DNA from 2 places in the Variovorax humicola genome. Region 1 is predicted to be linked to the other one. Evidence: predicted binding sites of a transcription regulator. Region 1 holds the regulator's gene; the other holds the start of a gene.
What was found. Region 1 encodes LexA, which represses DNA repair genes until DNA is damaged. Its sites were predicted from a motif close to ACTGTATNNNNATACAGT; they were not measured.

Region 1 (12,035 bases):
GCAAATCTCGACCGGGGACATGCTGCGCGCCGCGGTCAAGGCCGGCACGCCGCTCGGGCTGCAAGCCAAGTCGGTCATGGAATCCGGCGGACTGGTCAGCGATGACCTGATCATCAACCTCGTCAAGGAACGCATCTCGCAGCCGGACTGCGCCAACGGCTTCCTGTTCGACGGCTTTCCCCGCACCATTCCGCAAGCCGAGGCCATGAAGGCCGCAGGCGTCAAGCTCGACTACGTGCTGGAGATCGAGGTCCCCTTCTCCGACATCATCGAACGCATGAGCGGCCGCCGCTCGCACTCCGCATCGGGCCGCACCTATCACGTGAAGTTCAATCCACCGAAGGTAGAAGGCATCGACGACGTGACCGGCGAGCCGCTGATCCAGCGCCCCGATGACAACGAAGAAACCGTGCGCCATCGGCTCGATGTGTACAGCCAGCAAACCCGTCCGCTGGTGAACTACTACGCCAACTGGGCCAATGCCGAGCCTGCGCTCGCGCCCAAGTACCGCGCCATCGCTGGCGTTGGCAGCGTGGAAGACATTACGCAGCGCGCATTCGCGGCCCTCGGCAGTTGATGGTCACGCGGGGCGCTCGAGTGCCCCGCCGCTGATACGGCGCATCATTGCGGCGTCGAACGACACAGCAGCAATTCCACTATCAGCGCGATCCGCGCCTTGACCGGACTCAGCAAGCCGGCATCACGCAGTGCATCGCCGGGCTTTGGCAGGATGCGACCACCGCTGCAACGTGTGGCCCGCAACACGGCAATGCCGGCTGCCTGCGCTCTCATCGCCGCTGCTTCGAGTTCGTGATGCAGCGTTCCGTTGCCCGTCGCGGCCACTACCAGACCTTCGGCGCTGCCTGCGCGTGCGGCCTGAAACTCCTGGACCAGCGCATCAACGATCGCGCCGCTCGCGCCGGCGTGGCTCACGATGATCTCTACGCGAGGCGCAGTGGCGGCACTTGCAATGGCATCGATCTCCGCCTCTGACCGCTCCGTGGTCGCCGAGGGCCAGTTCCGCACTGAGCGAACCGCGCCCTCCTCGACGTAACCGATCGGCCCGCCATCACCGGAGGAAAACGCATCGAGCCGGTAGGTGTGCACCTTTTGTACGTCGAGCGCGCCATGGATCACACCCGCGCAAACCGCCACGACGCCTGCCGCACCCGCAGTGGCAGCCACCACGACCGCGTCCCGTACGTTCTGCGGCCCATCGGGCGCCAGCGCTGTCGCTGGCCGCATCGCACAGGTCAACACAACCGGTTTGTGCGACCGCAACACCGAATGCAGGAAGAACGCCGTCTCCTCAAGCGTGTCTGTGCCATGCGTAATCACGATGCCAGCGACGTCGGGTTGTGCCAGCCAATGCGTGCAACGCGCGGCAAGGCGCTGCCAGACCGCGAAGTCCATGTCCTTGCTGTCGACCTGCGCCACCTGCTCGGCATGCAGTGCGACGCCGGGCACCTCGATGCCGCCCAGCAACTCCGCCACGCCAACTTCCGCCGCCGTGTAGCCGATGTTGTCGCCCGGCTTGGCGGCCTTCCCCGCAATGGTGCCCCCTGTGCCGAGCACCACCACACGCCTGGACTCCTTCGCTGCCGTGCTCGCCACCATGCTTGCCAACTTTCAGAAACTGGTTAAAAATACAGCTACTGGATATTCAGCCAGTGCCGTGAGGAGTCAAGCGCATGCTCAACCTGTCGAACTTTGCCGTCAAGCTTACCGCCCGCCAGCAGCAGATCCTGGACCTGATCCAGAGCGCCATTGCACGCACCGGCGCACCGCCCACGCGCGCCGAAATCGCGGCGGAGCTGGGCTTCAAGTCCGCCAACGCGGCCGAAGAGCATTTGCAGGCGCTTGCGCGAAAGGGCGTCATCGAACTGGTCAGCGGCACCTCGCGCGGCATCCGCTTGAAGGGCGATGTCCTGCGCGCAATCAACGAAACGCGCTCCAGCCAGTATTCACTTGGCTTGCCCGGCATGGCGCAACTCGCGCTTCCGCTGATCGGCCGTGTCGCGGCAGGCTCACCCATCCTCGCGCAGGAACACATCGACCAAACCTACTACGTGGAGAACACGTTGTTCCAGCGCCAGCCCGATTACCTCCTCAAGGTACGCGGCATGTCGATGCGCGACGCCGGCATCATGGACGGGGACTTGCTCGCCGTGCAGTCCACCAAGGAAGCGCGAAACGGCCAGATCGTCGTCGCGCGCATTGGCGACGAAGTCACTGTCAAGCGACTCCGGCGCAACAAGAATGTTATTGAGCTGCACGCCGAAAACCCCGACTACCCGACGATCATTGTCCAGCCGGGTGAGCCCTTCGAAATCGAAGGCTTGGCCGTCGGCCTGATCCGCAACACGATGTTGATGTAGCCACCTTAACGAATGCACCAGGTGGCGGGCGTATGGCGACGAGGCCATCACCCTGTTGCAGTCGACCGAAGAAATCCTGCCTGTGTTCAACCTCACTATCTGGAGTTCACATGGGAATCGCTTTTCTGACCTTGGCTGAAATCTTCACGCCCCTGCAATCGCTGGCCAACCGTTGGATGCCAACGCGCCGCGCACAGCGCACGAGGGCGCTGCGCTACGTGGCGATTCGCCCCGGGTGCATGGCCCGCACAACCGCGACCAAGGGAGCATCGGCCGCCAGGCCGCTGCGGGTGATACGCGTTCTGGATACGCAGCGCACAGCCGGTGGCACGGGCCGCGTAGTCATCTCGGGCCGTATGGCCGATGTCTGCGCCGAGCTCGATCGGCTCGCCGCCCTGGAGGCCGCGGACGATGCAAGGCGCCTGATGCATTGACGTGGCAAAGGCGGGAACGCGCGGCCGCAGAGGGTGCAAGGCACAATAACGTGCCATGAATATCGTGATCCTCGACGACTACCAGGATGCGGTGCGTAAATTGCGCTGCGCCTCCAAGCTCGACGCCTATGCCGCCAAGGTCTATACCAATACAGTCAAGGGCATCGGCCAATTGTCAGTGCGTCTGAAAGATGCCGACGTGATCGTGCTGATTCGCGAGCGTACGCAGATCTCGCGGCAACTGGTCGAGAAACTGCCCAAGCTCAAGCTCATTTCACAAACAGGCCGGGTGGGCAGCCACATCGACGTGAATGCATGCAGCGAACTGGGCGTCGCGGTGGCCGAAGGCAGCGGTTCGCCGCTTGCCCCGGCCGAGTTGACCTGGGCATTGATCATGTCCGCGATGCGCCGCCTGCCGCAGTACATCAGCAATCTCAAGCATGGCGCGTGGCAGCAGTCCGGCCTCAAATCGGCTTCGATGCCGCCGAACTTCGGCCTGGGGTCCGTGCTCAAGGGCAAGACGCTTGGTATCTGGGGTTATGGGCGGATCGGGCAACTGGTCGCGCGCTACGGACAGGCCTTCGGCATGCAGGTCATTGTCTGGGGCCGTGAAGCAAGTTGCGCGAAGGCGCGGTCAGACGGACTGCAAGTCGCGGCAAGCCGCGAGGCACTCTTCGAAATGTCGGACGTGCTGTCGGTCCACTTGCGTCTGATGGACGAAACACGCGGCATTGTGACACTGGCGGACTTGTCGCGGATGAAGCCAACTGCCTTGTTCGTGAACACGTCGCGTGCTGAGTTGGTCGAGCCCGACGCGCTACTCGCCGCGCTCAATCGCGGCCGGCCCGGCCTCGCCGCAATCGACGTGTTCGAAAGCGAACCACCTCTGCAGGGACACGCGCTGTTGCGACTCGAGAACTGCATCTGCACCCCGCATATCGGCTACGTGGAGCAAGAGAGCTACGAGCTCTATTTCGGCCAGGCGTTCGACAACGTCGCAAGCTTCATCAAAGGCAATCCGACCAACATCGTCAATCCTGGCGCACTGCAGGTTCGCCGTTGAGTCGGGCCCCGCTCCCCGCCTCACTCTGGGCGTTGCTGGCGGGTAATTTCGTTATCGGTACCGGTGTCATGCTCGTCGCCGGCACGCTGAACGAAATCAGTGGGTCATTCGGCGTGAGCGTTTCGGCGGCGGGCCAGTTGATGACCGCGGGCGCGTTGGTTGTCTGCTTCGGAGCGCCGCTGCTTGCGGCGCTCGTAGCGGGCTGGGACCGACGCATGCTTCTTGCGCTGACCATGGTTTGGTATGGGGTCTGCCATGTGGCCGCGGCCCTGATGCCCAGCTATTTCGAGCTGCTGGTGGTGCGCATGCTGACGATGCTTGCCCCGGCCATCTTTACGGCGCAAGCCGCGGCATCGGCGGGCATGCTGGTGCCGCCCGATCAACGCGGCCGGGGCGTGACCTTCGTCTTCCTGGGTTGGTCGATGGCGTCGGTACTGGGGCTGCCGCTGGGTGCCTGGCTTGGCGGCCACTACGGCTGGCGCGCTGCGTTCCTCGTCATCGCCGTTGCCGCAATCTGCAGCGCCGCCTGGATCTGGTCGACGATGCCGACCGGTGTTCGCCCCGCTGCACTCACGCGCGCAGCCTGGGCGCGGGTCTTCAAGAGTCCTGCGTTGATGGGAGTGGTGACGGTCACCGCACTGCAAAGCACCGGCCAGTTCGTGGTGTTCGCCTACTTTGCACCGCTGCTGAAGCAGCAACTCGGTGCGGACGCGACGCAGCAAAGCTTCATGTGGGCCTGGTTTGGCGCATGCGGACTCGTCGGCAATATCCTGGTCAGTCGCTACATCGACCGCATTGGCGCCGGCAGAGCGGCGCTGTTGACCACCGCGCTCATGGCAACGAGTCTGTTGCTGTGGCCGCTGGGCGTCAATTTTGTGGTGTTCGCATTGGTGGTGATGCCTTGGGGGCTCGGCTGCTTTGCGGCCAACTCGGCTCAACAGGCACGGCTGGTCGGCCTGGCGCCGGCAATGGCTGCGGGCTCGGTGGCGCTCAACAGTTCGGGCATGTTCATCGGGCAGGCAATTGGCGCCGCCACCGGAGGGTGGCTGCTGGCGCACGATGCTGCAAGCTGGATGCATTGGGCCGGCTTGGGCGCGATGCTGGTCGCCATGACCCTCAGCATCGCGGTCGACCGCTTGCCGCGGCCCGCTTGATTGACCCAGGATTTGACTGGGGGACCGAGGACGCCGCGCTCAGTCAGCGCTTGATGATGCGTGGCGCGATCGCCGCCTCGGTCTCGGGATCGAACAATTCGAAATCAATGACGTGCGGATCGGTCGGAGCCGGGGCCGTCGCCGCGGGCTCGATCGGCGCCGCGAGAGTTTCGAACGCGGTCTTGTCGAACTGCGCGAGATCCATGTCGACAGCCGGCTCAAGCTGCGACGGCTCGACCGGGCTCATCTCGGTTTCAGCAAGCAGGCCGTCGTCGATGCCGCCATAGATCGAGGGAAACGGTTCCACCGGCGGCCTTGGGGCGGTCACCGCAGGCGCAACAGGAGCCGACGCAACCGGCATCATCACGGTCGGTTCGGTCGTCAGCGTGGCGCGCGCAGTGGGCTGCATATCGTGGCTGAAGGTGTCGACGAACGGAATAGGCGTGATCGGTGCGGGCGCCGTATCGGGGTCGACGACTTCCTTGGCGATCGCGTAGAGCAGCAGCAGTTCCTGGTATGCGGCAAGGTCGAAGGCCTCATCCTCATGCACACCTGGCTTGCGAAACACCAGTTCCTCGATGAGCGCGAGCGTGCCGGCGGTCGGCCACTGCGATTCGATACGGGCGAGCGCGCTGCGGTAGTGCTCCAGGCCGCGGCCGCCGAGCGAGAATTCGTCGAACTCGGGGACCTCGGCATTGAACGCACGCTCGAAGTCGGTCGCCAGTTGGGCGTATTCCTCGCGGCGCCCCAGGGCGTGGTAGATCTTGAACAGGTCAAGGTACGCCAATGCGCTGGTGCCCGGATTGGCCGCGATGTGCTCGACCAGCACTGCAATGGCCTGGTCGTGCTGACCAAGCGACAGGAAGAAATCCGACTGCTGCTGCACGTCGAACAGTTCCTCGGTATTGACCGGACGCGTCGCCGCGACCTCGATGGGGGCAACGACCGGGACACCGGTCGGGCCGTAGGTCGTGTCGGCGTTGGTCGCTGCCAGCAATGCAACATGGCGCGGATCGAGTTCTCGACCTCCCAAGGGCGCACGCTGTGTTGGCTCGTGCTCGTCGTCGTCTTCCTCGTCGAACTTGCTGTCTGCTGGCAGCACCGTCTTGCCGCCACCGCTTACCGGACGCGGCTCGGTGCCCTCACCCCACCAGGCCGGCGCGGTGGCGCGACGCGACAGGCGCCAGAGCAATCCGATCGCCAGCAATGCCAGGGCCAGCAGCCCAACAAGCGCATAGACCAGCGGATTGCGATAGCGGCTCTCGCGCGCATCGGCCAGTTCGCTTCGCATCTCGAGCAGGGCGCGCTGGTTCTGCGCAGTTTGTTCGCGCAGGGCAGCCAGAGTCGCTTCAAGCGTTTGAATACGCTGGGATTCGCGTTGCGCGTCCTCCGGTGGTGCCGCGAGCGCACGCCATTGAGCTGCGGCCTGGGCACGCTTGGCGAGATCCTCGGTCGCGGGCAACGCCAATTGGGACGAAGTCTTCAGGCTGCCTTCGCGCGACAGCGCTGGCTCGAGTGCCTCGATCTTCAGGCGCGGACCTGCGGGAGGCGCTTCGACGCGGGCTGCGGGTGCCGGCGGCGGTGCGACCAGCAGCGCGGGTGCAGCTACTGCAGGTGGGCGCGCCGGCGGCGGCGCAGGGCGGACCACCGGCGCCTGGGCGGCGATGATGCGGCGGGACGGACGCGCTGCCGGGACGGGCGCTTCTCCGGCATCTTCAGCGCGAGGACGTGGCGGCGGAGCCCGACGAACCGGGGCCGACGATCCTGCACCCGATCCGGACCCACTGCCGCCCACGCCGCGCGACGCACGCCCGCTGCGCTCCCCACCCGCCGAATCCATCGACGAACCGGCAGATGGCAATGGCGTCGCCGCAAACCGCGACGTGGAGGGCAAGCTCGCAGTTTCCACCGGCACATCCGCCAGCAGGACGAAGGTACGATTCGAGCGCGAATCGCAGCCGGCGCGAACGGTGACGTTGACCACCGGCTCTTCGATCGGAACGGTTGATCGCACATGCAAACGCGGGGCGTTCGCCGATGCACCCGGCTCAAGGGATAAAGTCACACGCTTGTCGTCGATGCGTGTATCGCCCTGCACAACGTCGCCTTCGAGGCACAACGCATTTCCACTTTCACTGTCCCCGAGCGTCAGCGGAATCACCAGATCGAGCGGTTTGCCGATCCACGCCGCACCTTGCGGGCGGCCGATCGTCAATGCGAACGATGGGAATGCGAGCCCCAACAGGATCAGGGTTGCCGCGGTGCGTTGATGTTTCAAGATTGGGCGGACACTTTGCAATCTAAAGTAAACACATTCTGACACGCTGATACACCAAATTCTTTCATCAGGAGACTTTTATCAAATGACCGTGAATTTTTCCAATGTCGCCATTGTGGGTGCTGGCGCAATGGGGCGGGGTATCGCCCAGATGGCCGCTCAGGCCGGCAGCAAGGTGTTGCTTGTCGACAGCATGCCCGGTGCCGCTGAACGGGCGTTGGCCACGCTTGCGGAGCAATGGAGAAAATTGCACGACAAGGGCCGGCTCGAAGCGACTGAGCGCGATGCACTCATTGCAAGGATTCATGCAGTCTCAACGACCCGTGAACTGGTCCATTGCGATCTGGTGATTGAGGCAATCATCGAAGACCTTGAGGTGAAACGCCAATTGTTTCGCGAACTGGAGGAAATCGTCTCGCCTTCAACGGTGTTGGCGACCAACACCTCGTCGCTATCTGTAACCGCAATCGCCAAGGCATTGAGGAACCCCGAGCGCTTCGCCGGCTTTCATTTCTTCAACCCGGTTCCATTGATGAAAGTGGTCGAGGTCGTCGCCGGATTCAAGACGGCCAACGAGGTTTGCGCGCGCCTGGCCGGCTATGCGCAGCAGATGGGACACCAAGCGGTACAGGCACAGGACACGCCGGGCTTCATCGTGAATCACGCGGGCCGTGCCTATGGCACCGAGGCGCTGCGCATTGCCGGTGAAGGCGTGGCCGATTTCGCGACCATCGACCGCATCCTGAAGGACCAGGCCGGCTTCAAGCTTGGACCGTTCGAGTTGCTCGACCTGACCGGGCTGGACGTGTCGCATCCGGTAATGGAGTCGATCTACCGTCAATACTACGAAGAGCCTCGTTATCGCCCGAGCGCGATCGCAGCCCAGCGCGTGGCAGCCGGTGTGTTTGGCCGCAAGTCTGGAGAGGGTTTCTATCGTTACCCTGAAGGCGTCATGCAGGTAGCTGCCGAGCCTCCGACACCGGTCGTCGACACGCTCCCGTCGTTCTGGATCTCGCCACGCGCCTCGCGCCGTGCCGAACTGATCAAGCTGGTACATGAACTCGGCGGGCAGATCGAGTCGGGCGCAACCCCCTCCTCGGCCGCGCTGATCCTCGTGGCACCGCTTGGCTTCGACGTGACCACCGTGGCCGCAGTCGAACGCCTCGACGCCACGCGCACCGTCGGCATCGACATGCTGGTCGACGACACCACCACCAAGCGGCGCGTGCTGGCCACCAATCCGGCCACCCGCATCGACATGCGCAACGCAGCACATGCGCTGTTTGCGCGCGACGGCAAGGCCGTGAGCGTGATTCGCGACAGTGGCGGCTTCGTCACGCAACGCGTGATCGCAGCCATCGTGAACGTCGCCGCCGACATGTGCCAGCAGCGCGTAAGCACACCGGCCGATCTTGAAACCGCGGTGACGCGCGGACTCGGCTATCCGCAAGGGCCTCTGGCGATGGGCAACCTCTACGGTCCCACCAACATCCTCGAAGTACTGTTCAACCTGCAGACCGTCTATGGCGATCCGCGTTATCGCCCCAGCCCGTGGTTGCGCCGCCGCGGTGCGCTGGGCCTGAGCATGTTGCACGAAGAGGAATAGAAAGATCCCATGACCGCAGAGCTCAAGAGCCGCACCGAAGGCCAGACCATGGTGCTGACGATCTCCAACCCGTCGATGCGCAATGCGCTCGGGCCGGAGATGTATGCCGCGGGCGTCGAGGCGCTGAACGGCGCGGACAACAGCAGCGACGTGCGCAACGTCGTGATCGTCGGCGAAGGCGCCTGGTTCTGCGCAGGCGGCTCGTTGCAGCGCCTGGCCGCAAACCGTGAACGTGATCCATCGGTGCAGGCTGAAAGCATCGACGGGCTGCACAACTGGATCGACTCGATCCGCGCATTTCCGAAGCCGGTGATCGCCGCCGTCGAGGGCGCGGCCGCAGGCGCGGGTTTCTCGCTCGCGCTGGCCTGCGACTTTGTGATCTCGGCACGCGATGCGGTGTTTGCCGCGTCGTACAGCAACGTCGCGCTTTCGCCCGACGGTGGCCTGAGCTGGCAACTGGCACAGATGCTGCCACGCCAGATCGCGACCGAGTGGCTCATGAACGGCGAGCGCATTTCGCCGACGCGGCTGCATGACTTGGGACTGGTCAATTCATTGACCGAACCAGGCCAGGCCCTGCAAGGCGCGCTGGCGCTGGCCGACACGCTCAGCGCGCGTGCACCCAACGCGCTGGCCAGCATCAAGGAGTTGCTCAACGAAGGCCGAGGCGCCACGCTGGTGAACCAACTTTCGCAGGAGCGCGACCACTTCGTGCGCAACCTTCACCATCCGAATGCCGGCATCGGCATTGCCGCCTTCCTCGCCAAGACGAAGCCGCACTACACGTAGCACCGGGTCGCGACAGCGACAATCCGCCCCCCTTTCAGTCGCCGACAGGACAGAACAATGGACGACCCCATTCTTACCATCGAAGAACGAGAGGCGATCAATGCTGGTCGCTGGTTCTCATCACTTTCACCCTCGCTTCGTCACGACATCCTTCGATGCGCTTTCGTCAAACGCTACAAAGACGGCGACCTGCTGGCCGCACGCGGCGATCCGCCCGAAAGCTGGATTGCCTGCGCCAAGGGCGCGGTACGCGTGAGTTCGACGGCGGTGTCGGGCAAGCAAGTCACGCTGACGTATGTGGAGCCGGGTATCTGGTTCGGCGATGTGGCGATGTTCGACGGGGACCGGCGCACGCACGATGCCTATGCGCATGGCGACACGACCACGCTGAACGTGGCGCGCGCCGATTTCCAGAAGATCCTTGCGGCGCACGTGGAACTCTACGAAGCCTTGATGCGCCTGCAGGCACGCCGCATCCGCACGCTTTTCGGGCTGGTGGAAGACCTCAACACGCTGCCCTTGCGCGCACGACTCGCAAAGCAACTGATTCACCTGGTGCGCAGCTACGGCGTGCCCAACCTGGACGACGGCAGCCAGATGCGAATCGGCCTGCAACTGGCACAGGAAGAGCTGGCGCAACTGCTTGGCGCCTCGCGCCAGCGCGTCAACCAGGAACTGAAAGTGATGGAGCGCGAGAACGCGATCCGCATCGAGCCGGCTGGGCTGGTGGTGCTCGATCGCTCTGCCTTGATGCGCATTTCCGAAGCAGACATCTGACATGACCGATTACCAGAATTTCATCGGCACCCGTGCCGTTTCGCAGCAGCATGCCTTCGACATCGATGCGCTGCGCGCCTGGCTCGAGAAGAACCTCGATGGCTTCAAGGGTCCGCTCACGATCGAGATGTTCAAGGGCGGTCAATCGAACCCGACCTACAAGCTTGTCACGCCAAGCAAGAGCTATGTGATGCGTGCCAAGCCAGGTCCGGTGGCCAAGCTGCTGCCATCGGCACATGCCATCGAACGCGAATACAAGGTAATGAGCGGCCTGGCCGGCACCGATGTCCCGGTGCCGCAGATGTATTGCCTGTGCACCGACGAAAGCGTCATCGGGCGCGCCTTCTACATCATGGAATTCATGGCCGGCCGCGTGTTGTGGGACCAGTCGCTGGCCGGCATGACGAATGCCGAACGCGGCGCGATCTATGACGAGATGAACCGCGTCATCTCTGCGCTGCACACGGTCAAGTTCGCCGAGCGCGGCCTGGCCGACTACGGCAAGCCGGGCAACTATTTCGAGCGCCAGATCGGCCGCTGGAGCAAGCAATACGTCGCCTCCATCACGCAGCCCATCCCCGAGATGGACAAGCTCATGGAATGGCTGCCCGCCAACATGCCGGACAGCGCGCGCGACGAGAAGATGACGAGCATCGTGCACGGCGACTACCGGCTCGACAACCTGATGTTCCACGCGACCGAGCCGCGTCCGATCGCGGTGCTCGACTGGGAGCTTTCCACGTTGGGGCACCCGCTCGCCGACTTCAGCTACCACTGCATGTCATGGCACATCCCGCAGGACATGGGCCGCGGCACCGGTGGGCTCGATCACAAGAGCCTCGGCATTCCAACCGAGAGCGAATACATCCGCAAGTACTGCGAGCGCACCGGCCTCACCACCCCCGAGGCGCTCGCACCCGACTGGAATTTCTATCAGGCCTACAACCTGTTCCGCATGGCCGCGATCCTGCAGGGCATTGCCAAGCGGGTCGAGGCCGGTACCGCATCGAGCGAGCAAGCCGTGGCCTCGGGCCGCGGCGCCCGCCCGATGGCGGAGATGGCCTGGGCATTTGCCCGACGTGCCTGACCCCGATTTCACCCCTGGAGACAGCAACGATGGACTTCGAATATTCGGCCAAGACGCAAGACCTGCAAAAGCGCGTGCGCGCTTTCATGGACGAACACATCTACCCGGCCGAAGGCGACTACAAGGCCGAATTGGCCGCGAACACGGCGGCAGGCAAGCGCTGGTCCGCGTTGCAGACCGTCGAGAAGGCCAAGGCCAAGGCCAAGGCCCAGGGCCTGTGGAACCTGTTCCTGCCGGTCGACAGCGCGCACGTCGCAGGCTATGCAGGCGCGGGCCTCACGAACCAGGAATACGCACCGCTCGCCGAAATCATGGGCGCGGTGACCTGGGCCAGCGAGGCGTTCAACTGCTCGGCGCCCGACACCGGCAACATGGAAACCATCGCGCGCTACGGCTCCGAAGCCATCAAGGCACGCTGGCTCAAGCCGCTGCTTGACGGCGAGATCCGCTCGGCCTTCGCAATGACCGA
Region 2 (12,035 bases), on a different contig from region 1:
CGGCGTGCTCAAGGTGATCACCGGTGCGGACCTCGTGGCGGCGGGCGTCGAGGCTTTGCCGGGCGTGGCGGGTTTCGTGCGGGCCGATGGCAGCGCTGCCGCCTCCGCACCGCGCCGCGCCCTGGCCCATGAGCGCGTCCGCTTCGTCGGCGAGCCAGTGGTTGCCGTGATTGCCGAAACGCTGCAGCAGGCACGCGATGCGGCCGAGGCGGTGTTCATCGACTACGACGCGCTGCCGATGGTCATCGATCCCGTGCTGGCTATCGCACCCGGCGCGCCCGTGCTGTGCGACGAGGCGCCGGACAACATCTCCGCGGAAATGCGGCACGGCAATGCCGAGGCCACGGCGGCCGCCTTCGGCAAGGCGGCGCACGTCGTCAAGCTGAACATCGTCAACCAGCGCCTCGCCGCCGTCACCATCGAGCCGCGCTCGATCCTGGCCGACTTCGACAAGGCCAGCGGCCGTACCACGATCCACATGAGCACGCAAATGCCATCGGGCGTGCGCGACACCTTGTGCGATGCCGTGCTCAAGATCCCGCGCGACCAGATCCGCGTGCGCGTGCCCGACGTCGGCGGCGGCTTCGGCATGAAGACCGGCATGTACCCCGAGGATGCCGTCGTGGTGTTCGCCGCGCGCGCGCTCGAGCGCCCGGTCAAGTGGATCGCCGACCGCAGCGAGGAATTCCTATCGACCACGCACGGGCGCGACGTGCATGTCGACGCCGAGCTGGCGCTGGCCGCCGACGGCAGGATCCTCGCGCTGAAGGTGCATTCGCTGGCCAACGTGGGCGCCTACGGGACGGGCGTCGGCGTCGCGATCCAGTTGCTGATCGGGCCGTGGGTGCAGACCAGCATCTACGACATCCAGACCATCGACTTCCATTTCAAGGCGGTGATGACCAACACCGCGCCCACCGGCGCCTACCGCGGCGCCGGCCGACCCGAGGCCATCCACAACATGGAGCGCCTCATGGACGAGGCCGCGCGCCAATTGGGCATGGACCGAATCGCACTGCGCCGGCGCAACTTCATCCAGCCTGAGCAGATGCCCTATACGAACCCGATGGGCCAGACCTACGACACCGGCCGGTTCGAGCACGTGATGGACCAGGGCCTCGCCCTCGCCGACTGGACCGGCTTCGAAGCGCGCGCCGCCGAATCGGAACAACGCGGCAAACTGCGTGGCCTCGGCATCGCGACCTTCCTGGAATGGACCGGCGGCAACGTGTTCGAGGAACGCGTGACCGTGTCGGTGCTCGCCGATGGCGTCATCGAAGTGTTCTCTGCCGTCAATGCGATGGGTCAAGGCATTGCCACCTCGCTCGCGCAACTCGTGGTCGATGCCTTCGGCGTGCCGCTCGACAAGGTTCGCGTGGTGCTCGGCGACACCGACCGTGGCGACGGCTTCGGCAGCGCCGGCTCGCGCTCGATCTTCACCGGCGGCTCGGCCGTGCGCGTGGGCGCTGACCGGACCATCGAGCACGCGCGGGGCCTCGCGGCAAAGGAACTCGAGGCCGCGCCCGAGGACGTCAAGTATGCCGAGGGCAACTTCACCGTCGCCGGCACCGACCTCCAGATCGGCCTGTTCGAACTGGCCGGCAAGCAGCCCGACCATCGCATTTTCATGGACTCGACGAGCACCGTCGCCGGCCCGACCTGGCCGAACGGCTGCCACATCACCGAGGTCGAGGTCGATCCGTTGACCGCAGACGTCGAGGTGGTCGCCTATGCCTCGGTCAACGACGTCGGCCGCGTGGTCAACCCGATGATCGTGCGTGGCCAGCTCGATGGTGGCGCGGTGCAGGGCATCGGCCAGGCCTTGCTGGAACAGATCGTCTACGACCCCGAAACCGGCCAGCCGCTCACCGGCAGCTTCATGGACTACGCGATGCCCGTGGCCCGTACCGCGCCCGACTTCAAGACCGAGATGGACCAGTCGACGCCGTGCAAGAACAATCCGCTCGGCGTGAAGGGTGTCGGCGAACTCGGCACCATCGGCGCGACCCCGGCCGTGGTGAACGCCGTGGCCGACGCACTCGCGCGCAATGGCTACGCGGCCAAGGCGCCGCTGCTGCAGATGCCCCTGAGCCCCACGCGGCTCTGGTCCCTGATGCACGCCTGACCCCGGCGCAGATCCATTCGTGAAACACCGCGGAACCGGCTTCGCCGGACCGCTGGTGTTGCCCCGGCAGGGGATGGGACGAGCCCCCCGACTCGCCCTGCCCCTTTCGTGAAACACCACGGAACCGGCTTCGCCGGGCCGTCGGTGTTGCCCCCGGCAGGGGGTGGGAGGAGCGCACGAAGTGCGCGGAGCCTGGGGGCGAGCCTAAGAAAGCCAGCCCTTGCGCCCGAAGTACCACATTGGAACCAGCGCACTCGCCGCCATCATGATCACGACATACGGATACGAAAGACCCCCCAGGACTTCCAGCTCCGGGAACTTCATGTTCATGCCGTAGATGCTCGCCACCAGCGTCGGCGGCAGCAGCGCCACGCTGGCAACCGAGAAGATCTTGATGATCTTGTTCTGGTTGATGTTGATGAAACCGACCGTCGCGTCCATCAGGAAGTTGATCTTGTCGAACAGGAATGCCGTGTGGTTATCGAGCGATTCGATGTCACGCAGGATCTGGCGCGCTTCCTCGAACTGCTCGGCACTGAGCATCTTGCTGCGCATCATGAAGCTCACGGCGCGACGCGTGTCCATCACGTTGCGGCGGATGCGGCTGTTCAAGTCCTCATGGCGCGCGATCTCGCCGAGCACTTCGCTCGCCAATGCGTCGGTCATGTTGCCCCGCAGCACCTTCTCGCTGACCTTCTTCAGGTCGTCGTATATGTTCTCCAGCGTGTCGGCGGAGTATTCGGCATCGGCGTCGAACAGCTTCAGCAGCACTTCCTTGGCGTCCTCGATCAGCCCTGGCGCACGGCGTGCGCGCATGCGCACCAGGCGGAACACCGGCACGTCCTCGTCATGGATCGAGAACAGCACGCCACGGCTGCGCAACTCGACATTGTGCTGGTTCAGGATGAAGGCGACGCGCACTGAACGCGGGTCCTCGCTGTCATCAATCAGGAAGTCGCTGCGAATGTGCAGCTCACCGTTGTCTTCTTCGTAGAAACGGGCGGATTCCTCGATGTCCTCGTCCATCGCGTCTTCGGGAATCGAGAGTCCGTAATACTGCTTCACCCAGCGCTTTTCTTCGACCGAAGGCGATTCGAGGTCCACCCAGATCGGCTGGAACTTCGACAACTCCTCCAGCGACTCGATTTCTTCCTGGACCAGGCGGCCGTTGGCAAGCGTGAAGATATTCAGCATGGCGCGAATTATCTGTTGAAGGTGTTGCTCGCTCCCGAGTCGGGCGGAGTTCGGTTCGCGCTCCCGGCTGCGGCGCGTTCCGGCCGCCGCATGGGTCTGCGGCGCCTTCGCGAACGAGGCCGTCTATGCGCGACAGTCTTTTTGCGGGCTGGACGGATGTACAGTACGGTTCCCATGTCGCTGCTCGCCGAAGCCCCGTCCCTTGCCGATGAAACGCCTGCACAACGGTTGGCGGCGGTGCTGGCCGCGCTCAACGAAGAGCAGCGCGAAGCAGTTGCGTACTCCGCCTCCGAGCCCTTGTTGGTGATTGCCGGCGCAGGGTCGGGCAAGACCAGCACGCTGGCCCATCGCGTCGCGAGCCTCATTGCCAAGGGCGCCGATCCCCAGCGCATCCTCCTGCTGACCTTTTCGCGTCGGGCGGCGCAGGAAATGGAGAAGCGCGCGGGGCAAGTGGTGGCTCGCGTACTGGGCCTGCGATCGGAGGCGCCGCCAGCGTTGCCCTGGGCCGGCACCTTCCACGGCGTCGGTGCGCGGTTGTTGCGCGAGCACGCCGCGCAGATCGGGCTGGACGAGAACTTCACCATCCACGACCGCGGCGATGCCGAAGACCTCATGGGGCTGGTGCGGCACGATATCGGGCTCTCCGCCAGCACGCGGCGTTTTCCGCAGAAGGGCACCTGCCTCGCTATCTATTCGCGCTGCGTCAACACGCGCGAGCCACTGGAGGACGTGCTCAAGCACGCCTTCCCGTGGTGCGCCGAATGGGCGGCGGAACTCAAGCGGCTCTTCAGCGGCTACGTCGAGGCCAAGCAGCAGCAGAACCTGCTCGACTACGACGATTTGCTACTCTGCTGGGCCGAGATGATGAGCGAGCCGTCGCTGGCCGAACTCGTCAGTTCGCGCTTCGATCATGTGCTGGTCGACGAATACCAGGACACCAACCGCCTGCAGGCCGCGATCCTGATCGCGCTCAAGCCCGATGGTTGCGGCGTCACGGTGGTCGGCGACGACGCGCAATCGATCTACTCGTTCCGCGGCGCCACGGTGCGCAACATCCTCGACTTCCCCGGCCAGTTCACGAAGTCGGCGCGCATCGTCACGCTGGAGCGCAACTACCGTTCGACCCAACCGATCCTCGACGCGTCAAATGCCGTCATCGCGCATGCTTCCGAGCGCCATGCAAAGACGCTCTGGACGGACAAGCCCTCTGCCGGCCGGCCGCAACTGGTGCTGGTGCCCGACGAGGCGCAGCAGGCCACCTGGGTGGCCGACCGAATCCTGGCGCACCGCGAAGGCGGGCTGGCGCTGAAGTCGCAGGCCGTGCTGTTCCGCACCTCCAGCCACAGCGCCGCGCTGGAGCTTGAATTGGCGCGGCGCAACATTCCTTTCGTCAAATACGGCGGCCTCAAGTTCCTGGAAGCGGCCCACGTCAAGGATCTGCTCGCGGTGCTGCGCTTCGTGCAGAACCCGCGCGGCCGCATGGCTGGCTTTCGAGTCCTCCAGTTCATCCCGGGCATCGGCCCGGCGACTTCCTCGCGGCTGCTCGACGCCATGGCCGAGGCGGCCGATCCGGGCGCGGCGCTGCGCGATTTCCAGCCACCGCGCGCGGCGAGCGTCGAATGGCAGCGTTTTGCCGACATTTACTGCGCGTTGCGCACGCCTGGGCTTTCATGGCCGGCCGATGTGGAACTGGCGCTGCGCTGGTACCTGCCCCACCTCGAGCGATTGCATGACGACGCCGGCTTGCGACGCGGCGATCTTGAGCAGTTGGCCCGGCTGGCATCGGTCTATGCATCGCGCGAGAGCTTTCTCACGGAACTCACGCTGGATCCGCCCTCCGCGAGCAGCGACCGCGCCGGCCCGCCCCTGCTCGACGAGGACTACCTGGTCCTGTCGACGATCCATTCCGCCAAGGGCCAAGAATGGCGCTCGGTGCATGTGCTCAATGTGGTTGATGGCTGTATACCGGCCGATGTGGCGCAAGGCGCGGCCGAACTGGAAGAGGAGCGCCGGCTGCTTTACGTGGCGATGACCCGCGCGCGCGACCACCTGCACCTCGTCGTGCCGCAGCGCTTCTACGTGACACAGCAGGCCGCGCGGGGCGATCGCCATGTGTATGCCGGCCGCACCCGCTTCATCGATGCGGCGGACGCGGCCCGTTTCGATCATGTCACTTGGCCGCCCCCGCCCGAACGTCCGGTCTTCGTGCCCCCGCCGGCCGCGGCCATCGACCTTCGAAATCGTCTGCGCAACGCCTGGAAATAGCAGCGCGCCAACAGAGGCGCGGACCGGATAAAAAACAACTACAGGGTTGTTGAGGTCGATAGTAACTACCTGCGGCGCGTGCAATGTGTCACGAATTTCGGGGCAAATCGGGGATTGCAATTCTGTGACACGGGGGGCATAGTGATTCAGACCCCTCGCGGGTTTTTCAACCACCTCACTTTTCCACTCCCTCCAATCCTCGATCTTTCGCCTTTTTCGCTCCCGTTTCACTCCCTATCCAATGTTCCCCGTGGTCCCGCTTCATCCCGAGGCGAGGTCAATTTCCCCAACGGTCCATCCCAGGAGGTCATTCATGAATCTGACGATCAGCGGTCATCACCTCGACGTCACTCCAGCGCTGCGCAGCTATGTCACTAGCAAGCTTGATCGGATTACCCGCCACTTCGACCAGGTGGTCGATGTGAAGGTGTTGCTAACGGTTGAGAAGCAGAAGGAGAAGGAGCGCCGGCAACGGGCCGAGTGCAACATCCACGTGAAGGGCAATGACATGTTCGCCGAGTCGAGCCATGCTGATCTTTACGCCGCGGTCGACGAACTGGTCGACAAGCTTGATCGGCAAGTGGTGCGTCACAAGGACCGCCTGCAGGATCACCATCACGCTGCACCGAAGCGCGTCATGTAGTGCGGGCTGATTTGAGCCGCTGAAAGTGGCTCAGGGCAAACACTCTTGCGGGCCGCCTTTTGGCGGCCCTTTGCTTTTCGCAAGGTCGGTGCATAATCGCCCCCGCCCTGCCCCTAACATGAATCGCCTCGCGTCCATCCTGCCGCCCGCTCAAGTACTCGTGAGCGTCGACGCTACCAGCAAGAAGCGTGCCTTTGAAGAGGCCGGCTTGCTGTTCGAAAACCTCCACGGCCTCGGCCGCGCACTGATCACCGACAGCCTGTTCGCACGTGAACGGCTCGGCTCGACCGGGCTCGGCCATGGCGTGGCGATACCGCACGGACGCATCAAGGGCCTCAAGGCGCCCATGGCGGCCGTGTTCCAGCTGGCCGATCCGATCGGCTTCGACGCACCGGACGAGCAGCCTGTCGTGCTGCTGATCTTCTTGCTGGTCCCCGAAGCGGCCACGCAGAAGCATCTCGAGATCCTGTCCGAGATTGCCGAATTGCTGAGTGATTCCAGCCTCCGCGAAAAGATCAAGTCGAGCACCGATGCGCGCGCCCTGCATGCGCTCATCGCTGGCTGGCAGTCCGCGCAAGTGGCCTGAAGCTGTTGCTCGCCCCCAGGCTCCGCGCTCTGCGCGCGCTCCTCCCACCCCCTGCCAGGGGCAATACCGGTGGCCCGGAAGGACTGTTGCTCGCCCCCAGGCTCCGCGCCCTGCGTGCGCTCCTCCCACCCCCCACCGGGGGCAATACCGGTGGCCCGTCAAAGCCGGTTCCACGGTATTCTTGGAACAAGCTTCCGAGCTGCCGTCCTCTTTCCAACTCCCCATGAAGCCCACAGTCATCAGCGCGGACGCGATGTTCGAGGAATTTCGCGGGTCGCTTCGCTGGGAGTGGCTGGCGGGACTCGGCGCATCGGAGCGGCAGTTCGAACCGGACGTCATCAGCCGCGCGCAGTCGGCCGCCGACCTGGTCGGCTACCTGAACTACATCCACCCGTATCGCGTGCAGATCCTCGGCCTGCGGGAGGTTGCCTACCTGACGCGCGGCACCAGGGAAGACTGCATCCGCCGCATCGCGCGCATCGTCACGCTGGAGCCGCCGATGCTGGTGCTGGCCGACGCCCAGTCCGCGCCTGACGAATTGCTGTCGATCTGCGAGCGTGCGCAATTGCCGCTGTTCGCCACGCGGGAGTCGTCGGCCTTCGTGATCGATCTGCTGCGTGCCTATCTCTCCAAGCACTTTGCCGAGCGCACCTCGATGCACGGGGTGTTCATGGACATCCTGGGCATGGGTGTGCTGATCACCGGCGAATCGGGGCTCGGCAAGAGCGAGCTGGGACTGGAACTCATTTCACGCGGCAACGGCCTCGTGGCCGACGACGCGGTGGATGTGTTCCGCATCAACCAGAACACCATCGAAGGCCGCTGCCCCGAGCTCCTGCAGAACCTGCTGGAAGTGCGCGGCATCGGCCTGCTCGACATTCGCGCGATCTTCGGCGAGACGGCGGTGCGCCGCCGGATGCGGCTCAAGCTCATCGTGCACCTGGTGCGTCGCGACAGCTTCGAGCGCGACTACGAGCGCATGCCCGCGGCACCGCTGACGCAGGACGTGCTGGGCGTGCCGGTGCGCAAGGTCATCATCCAGGTGGTGGCCGGGCGCAACATCGCCGTGCTGGTGGAGGCGGCAGTACGAAACTCGATCCTGCAGCTGCGCGGCATCGACACGTATGCCGACTTCGTCGCTCGCCACCACAGGGCGATGGAAAGCGGCTTGGCGGACTAAAGCCGCCCGCGCCTCGTTACCTGCCTTTGCCCGGGTTTACCCGGCTTTACCTGCGGCTGGTGCAGTCGGCGCACAGGCCGTAAAGCGACATGGCGTGGTCTTGCAGGATCCAGCCCTTGTCCTTGGCGACCATTTGCTGGCGGCGTTCGATTTCGGAGTCGTAGAACTCTTCGACCTTGCCGCATCCGGTGCAGATGAGGTGGTCGTGGTGCTTGCCTTCGTTGAGTTCGTAGACCGCCTTGCCGCTTTCGAAGTGGCTGCGCTCCAGGATGCCGGCTTGCTCGAACTGTGTCAGGACTCGATACACCGTTGCCAAACCGATGTCGGAATGCTCGTTCAGGAGCACGCGGAAAACGTCTTCCGCCGTCATGTGTCGCTGTCCGCCGGTCTGGAAGATCTCGAGGATCTTCAGGCGCGGGAGCGTGGCCTTCAGGCCGGTATTCTTGAGTTCTTCGATGTTGGCCATGTTGGTTTCTCTGATGGCCGTGCGGCCCCGGTCCGCCGGGGGCCAGCCGCTACAATGGTTCGATCATATCGCTACCCTCTTTTTCCATGCCCGTGATCCCCCATTGCCGATCCGGCGCGCTGGCCGCCGCGTTGGCCGTCGCGCTGCTGACGTGCCTGAGTCTGAGCGCCTGCAGCAGCGTTTCGGACAGCACCCGCAGCGCGCTCACGGCGGTCACGCCGTACAAGGTCGAAGTGGTGCAGGGCAATTTCGTGTCCAAGGAACAGGTCGCCTCGCTCAAGCCCGGCATGTCGCGCCAGCAAGCGCGCGACATCCTCGGCACCTCGTTGCTGACGGACGTGTTTCACGCCAACCGCTGGGACTACGTCTTCACGATCCGGCGCCAGGGCGTCGAGCCGCAGCAGCGTCGCCTGACGCTGTACTTCAACGGCGACCTGCTCGACCGTTTCGAGGGTGACGAGATGCCGAGCGAGGAAGAATTCGTCGCCACGCTCGACACTCGCCGCAAAAGCGGCAAGGTGCCTGAGCTCGAGGTTCCTGAAGAACAACTCAAGAAGGCCGCCCCCGCCGATCCGGACAAGGCCGCCGAGCCGCTCGCCAAGCGCCCGCCGCTACCGGCCAGCTACCCGCCACTCGAATCATCGGCTCGCTGATGCGTCGCATTGCCATTGCCGGTGCGTCCGGCCGCATGGGCCGCATGCTGATCGAGGGCGTCCGTGGAACGGACGACGGCCAGCTTGCCGGCGCGCTCGACATCGTCGCCAGCCCGGCCATCGGAACGGATGCCGGCGCCTTTGTCGGGTTCAGCACCGGCGTGCCGATCGTTTCCGACCTGCGCGAAGGCTTGAAGAACGCGCAGGTGCTGATCGACTTCACGCGGCCCGAGGGCACGCTGGCGCACCTCGCCGTGTGCCGGGAACTCGGCGTTCAGGCGGTCATCGGCACCACGGGTTTCAGCGACGCGCAAAAGGCCGAGATTGCCGAGTTCGCGAAGGACATCGCCATCGTGCTGTCACCCAATTTCAGCGTGGGCGTCAACGTGACTTTCAAGCTGCTGGAGATGGCGGCGAAGGCGCTCTCGACGGGCTACGACATCGAGGTCATCGAGGCGCATCACCGGCACAAGGTCGACGCGCCCTCGGGCACCGCGCTCAAGATGGGCGAGGTCATTGCCGGCGCGCTGGGCCGCGACCTGAAGGACTGCGCCGTGTATGCCCGGGAAGGCATCACCGGCGAGCGCGATCCGTCGACGATCGGCTTTTCCGCGATCCGCGGCGGCGACATCGTGGGCGACCACACCGTCTTGTTCGCCGGCATCGGCGAGCGCATCGAGATCACGCACAAGTCGGCCAGCCGGGCGACCTACGTGCAGGGCAGCCTGCGCGCGGTCCGCTTCCTGGCGGACAAGAAGGCCGGGCTGTTCGACATGTTCGACGTTCTCGACTTGAAATGAAACACCCCCGAAGCGCCTTCGGCACCGCCCCCTCGAGGGCCTCGAAGGGGGGCGCCCGGCGGCTCGGCAAAGCCGGTTCCGCAGGTGCCCACGAACGGACTTCGCCGTGCTCGTCCTGGTTTCACGTTTCGCGGGCCAAGCGATTGCGTGGTGGAAAACTGAATTGATGCCCTTCGGGCGCGCAGCCACCGAATGACCCTCCTCGAGCAACTGATGCAGGGCGACGGTGTCAGCCGCGGCGTGACCGCGCTGCTGCTCGCCATGTCGATCGGCAGTTGGGTCGTCATCCTCTGGAAGACCTGGTTCCTGCGTGGCGGCACGCGTGACTTGCTGCGCAGCGTCGCGGCCTTCTGGCAGGCGCAAGCGCTCGATGAAGCGGTGGACCATGTCAAGGCATTCGATCGCAATACGCTGGTGTTGCCGTCGGTGCTCGCATTGCAGGGCATGACCAGTACGCCGGCCGCGAAGGGCAGCCTCGGCGCCTCGGGCGCCCGAGACGCGCGTTTGACACGGGTGTTGCGCGTGGCACTGCACGGCACCATGCGGCGCGTGTCGGCGGGCCAGATCCTGCTGGCGACTGTCGGGGCGACCGCGCCCTTTGTCGGCTTGCTCGGCACGGTTTGGGGCATCTACCACGCGCTGACTCGCATTACGCAGTCGGGCGCCTTCACCATCGACAAGGTGGCCGGCCCGGTCGGCGAAGCGCTGATCATGACGGCCGCCGGCCTGGCCGTCGCGATTCCTGCCGTGCTGGCCTACAACTGGTTTGGTCGTGTGATCGGGCGCATCGAGGCGGAGCTGGAAGGCTTTGCGCACGACCTCCTGGCGGTGTTCGGCGAGCGGCCCGCCGCGGCGTTGCCCCCGGCCGGGGCGATGCTGGTCTGAACATGCCTTTCGGGCGCAGCGCTCTCGGCAGCGGCAGCGGCAGCGGCGGTCGGGCAATGGGGGCAGGCGGCCAGCGTCCGCTGTCGGACATCAACGTGACGCCGCTGGTGGACGTGATGCTGGTGTTGCTGGTGATCTTCATCATCACGGCGCCGTTGCTGGCCAGCTCGATCCGGCTCGACTTGCCGCAGACGGATGCGGGGCAGCCGAACGAAGAGCCGCGCTTCGTGAGCCTCGTGGTGGACGCCAAGGGGGCGGTGTACCTCAACGACGAGCCGATGGACGATGCGCAATTGGCCGCTCGATTGACGCAGGCGGCTGCCGACGATCGCAACACCGAAGTGCAGTTGCGCGCGGACCAGACCGTGCCTTACGGCAAGGTGGTCCAGCTCATGGGGATTGCGAACAAGGCAGGTTTGAGCCGGATCGGGTTTGTAACGGAACCGCCTGCGCGTTGACCAATCATTTCAGTCTTCCACCACGCTATCGCGCGACCCGCGACGCATGAAACCCAGGACGAGCACGGCGAAGTCTGTTCGTGGGCACCCGCGGAACCGGCTTTGCCGGGCCGCCGGGTGCGCCCCCTCGAGGGGACTCGAGGGGGAGGCGCCGCAGGCGCTTCGGGGGCGTTTCTTTTCAGTTTTCCACCGCGCTACCGCGCGACCCGCGACGCATGAAACCCAGGACGAGCGCGGCGAAGTCTGTTCGTGGGCACCCGCGGAACCGGCTTTGCCGGGCCGCTGGGTGCGCCCCCTAGAGGGGGAGGCGCCGCAGGCGCATCGGGGGTGTTTCAACTCAAGTGCGGATGTCGTGCGCGGGCAAGGTCACGGGCTTGGTGTGCCAGATATCGTGTGAATACTCGGCGATCGTGCGGTCCGACGAGAACGCGCCCATGCCGGCCACGTTGAGGATCGCCATGCGCGTCCAGGCATCGCTGTCGCGGTACAGCGCATCGACCTTTTCCTGCATCTCGATGTAGCTCGCGTAGTCGGCCAGCAACAGGTAGTTGTCGCCCCAGTTCACCAGGGTGTCGAACACCTGCTGGTAGCGTGCCGGCTCGCCGTGGGAGAACTCGCCGTCGCGGATGGCGTCGAGCACGCGCCGCAGTTCGATGTCGTTGTCGTAGTAGTCGCGCGGCTGGTAGCCCTGGGCACGGATGTCGGCGACTTCGGGCGTGGTGTGGCCGAAGATGAAGATGTTCTCGGCGCCGACGTTCTGCTGCATCTCGACGTTGGCGC

Region 2: a site for LexA is predicted at 3,467-3,484, ahead of WKW80_RS30090 (ATP-dependent helicase). Genes of this name have one in related genera too.

The regions. Positions count from the first base shown of each region.
Region 1 is NZ_JBBKZV010000006.1:113,652-125,686, forward strand. It holds gene adk (adenylate kinase) at 1-577, shown strand, start outside; gene WKW80_RS12830 (asparaginase) at 622-1,617, opposite strand; gene lexA (transcriptional repressor LexA) at 1,692-2,378, shown strand; gene WKW80_RS12840 (hypothetical protein) at 2,489-2,812, shown strand; gene WKW80_RS12845 (D-2-hydroxyacid dehydrogenase family protein) at 2,868-3,875, shown strand; gene WKW80_RS12850 (MFS transporter) at 3,872-5,029, shown strand; gene WKW80_RS12855 (hypothetical protein) at 5,073-7,307, opposite strand; gene WKW80_RS12860 (3-hydroxyacyl-CoA dehydrogenase) at 7,393-8,913, shown strand; gene WKW80_RS12865 (oxepin-CoA hydrolase, alternative type) at 8,923-9,702, shown strand; gene WKW80_RS12870 (Crp/Fnr family transcriptional regulator) at 9,760-10,479, shown strand; gene WKW80_RS12875 (phosphotransferase) at 10,481-11,566, shown strand; gene WKW80_RS12880 (acyl-CoA dehydrogenase family protein) at 11,596-12,035, shown strand, end outside.
Region 2 is NZ_JBBKZV010000031.1:9,394-21,428, forward strand. It holds gene WKW80_RS30080 (xanthine dehydrogenase family protein molybdopterin-binding subunit) at 1-2,125, shown strand, start outside; gene corA (magnesium/cobalt transporter CorA) at 2,330-3,319, opposite strand; gene WKW80_RS30090 (ATP-dependent helicase) at 3,494-5,584, shown strand; gene hpf (ribosome hibernation-promoting factor, HPF/YfiA family) at 5,898-6,227, shown strand; gene WKW80_RS30100 (PTS sugar transporter subunit IIA) at 6,346-6,813, shown strand; gene hprK (HPr(Ser) kinase/phosphatase) at 7,037-7,993, shown strand; gene fur (ferric iron uptake transcriptional regulator) at 8,040-8,459, opposite strand; gene WKW80_RS30115 (outer membrane protein assembly factor BamE) at 8,546-9,112, shown strand; gene dapB (4-hydroxy-tetrahydrodipicolinate reductase) at 9,112-9,912, shown strand; gene WKW80_RS30125 (MotA/TolQ/ExbB proton channel family protein) at 10,105-10,797, shown strand; gene WKW80_RS30130 (ExbD/TolR family protein) at 10,800-11,255, shown strand; gene WKW80_RS30135 (glycogen/starch/alpha-glucan phosphorylase) at 11,593-12,035, opposite strand, start outside.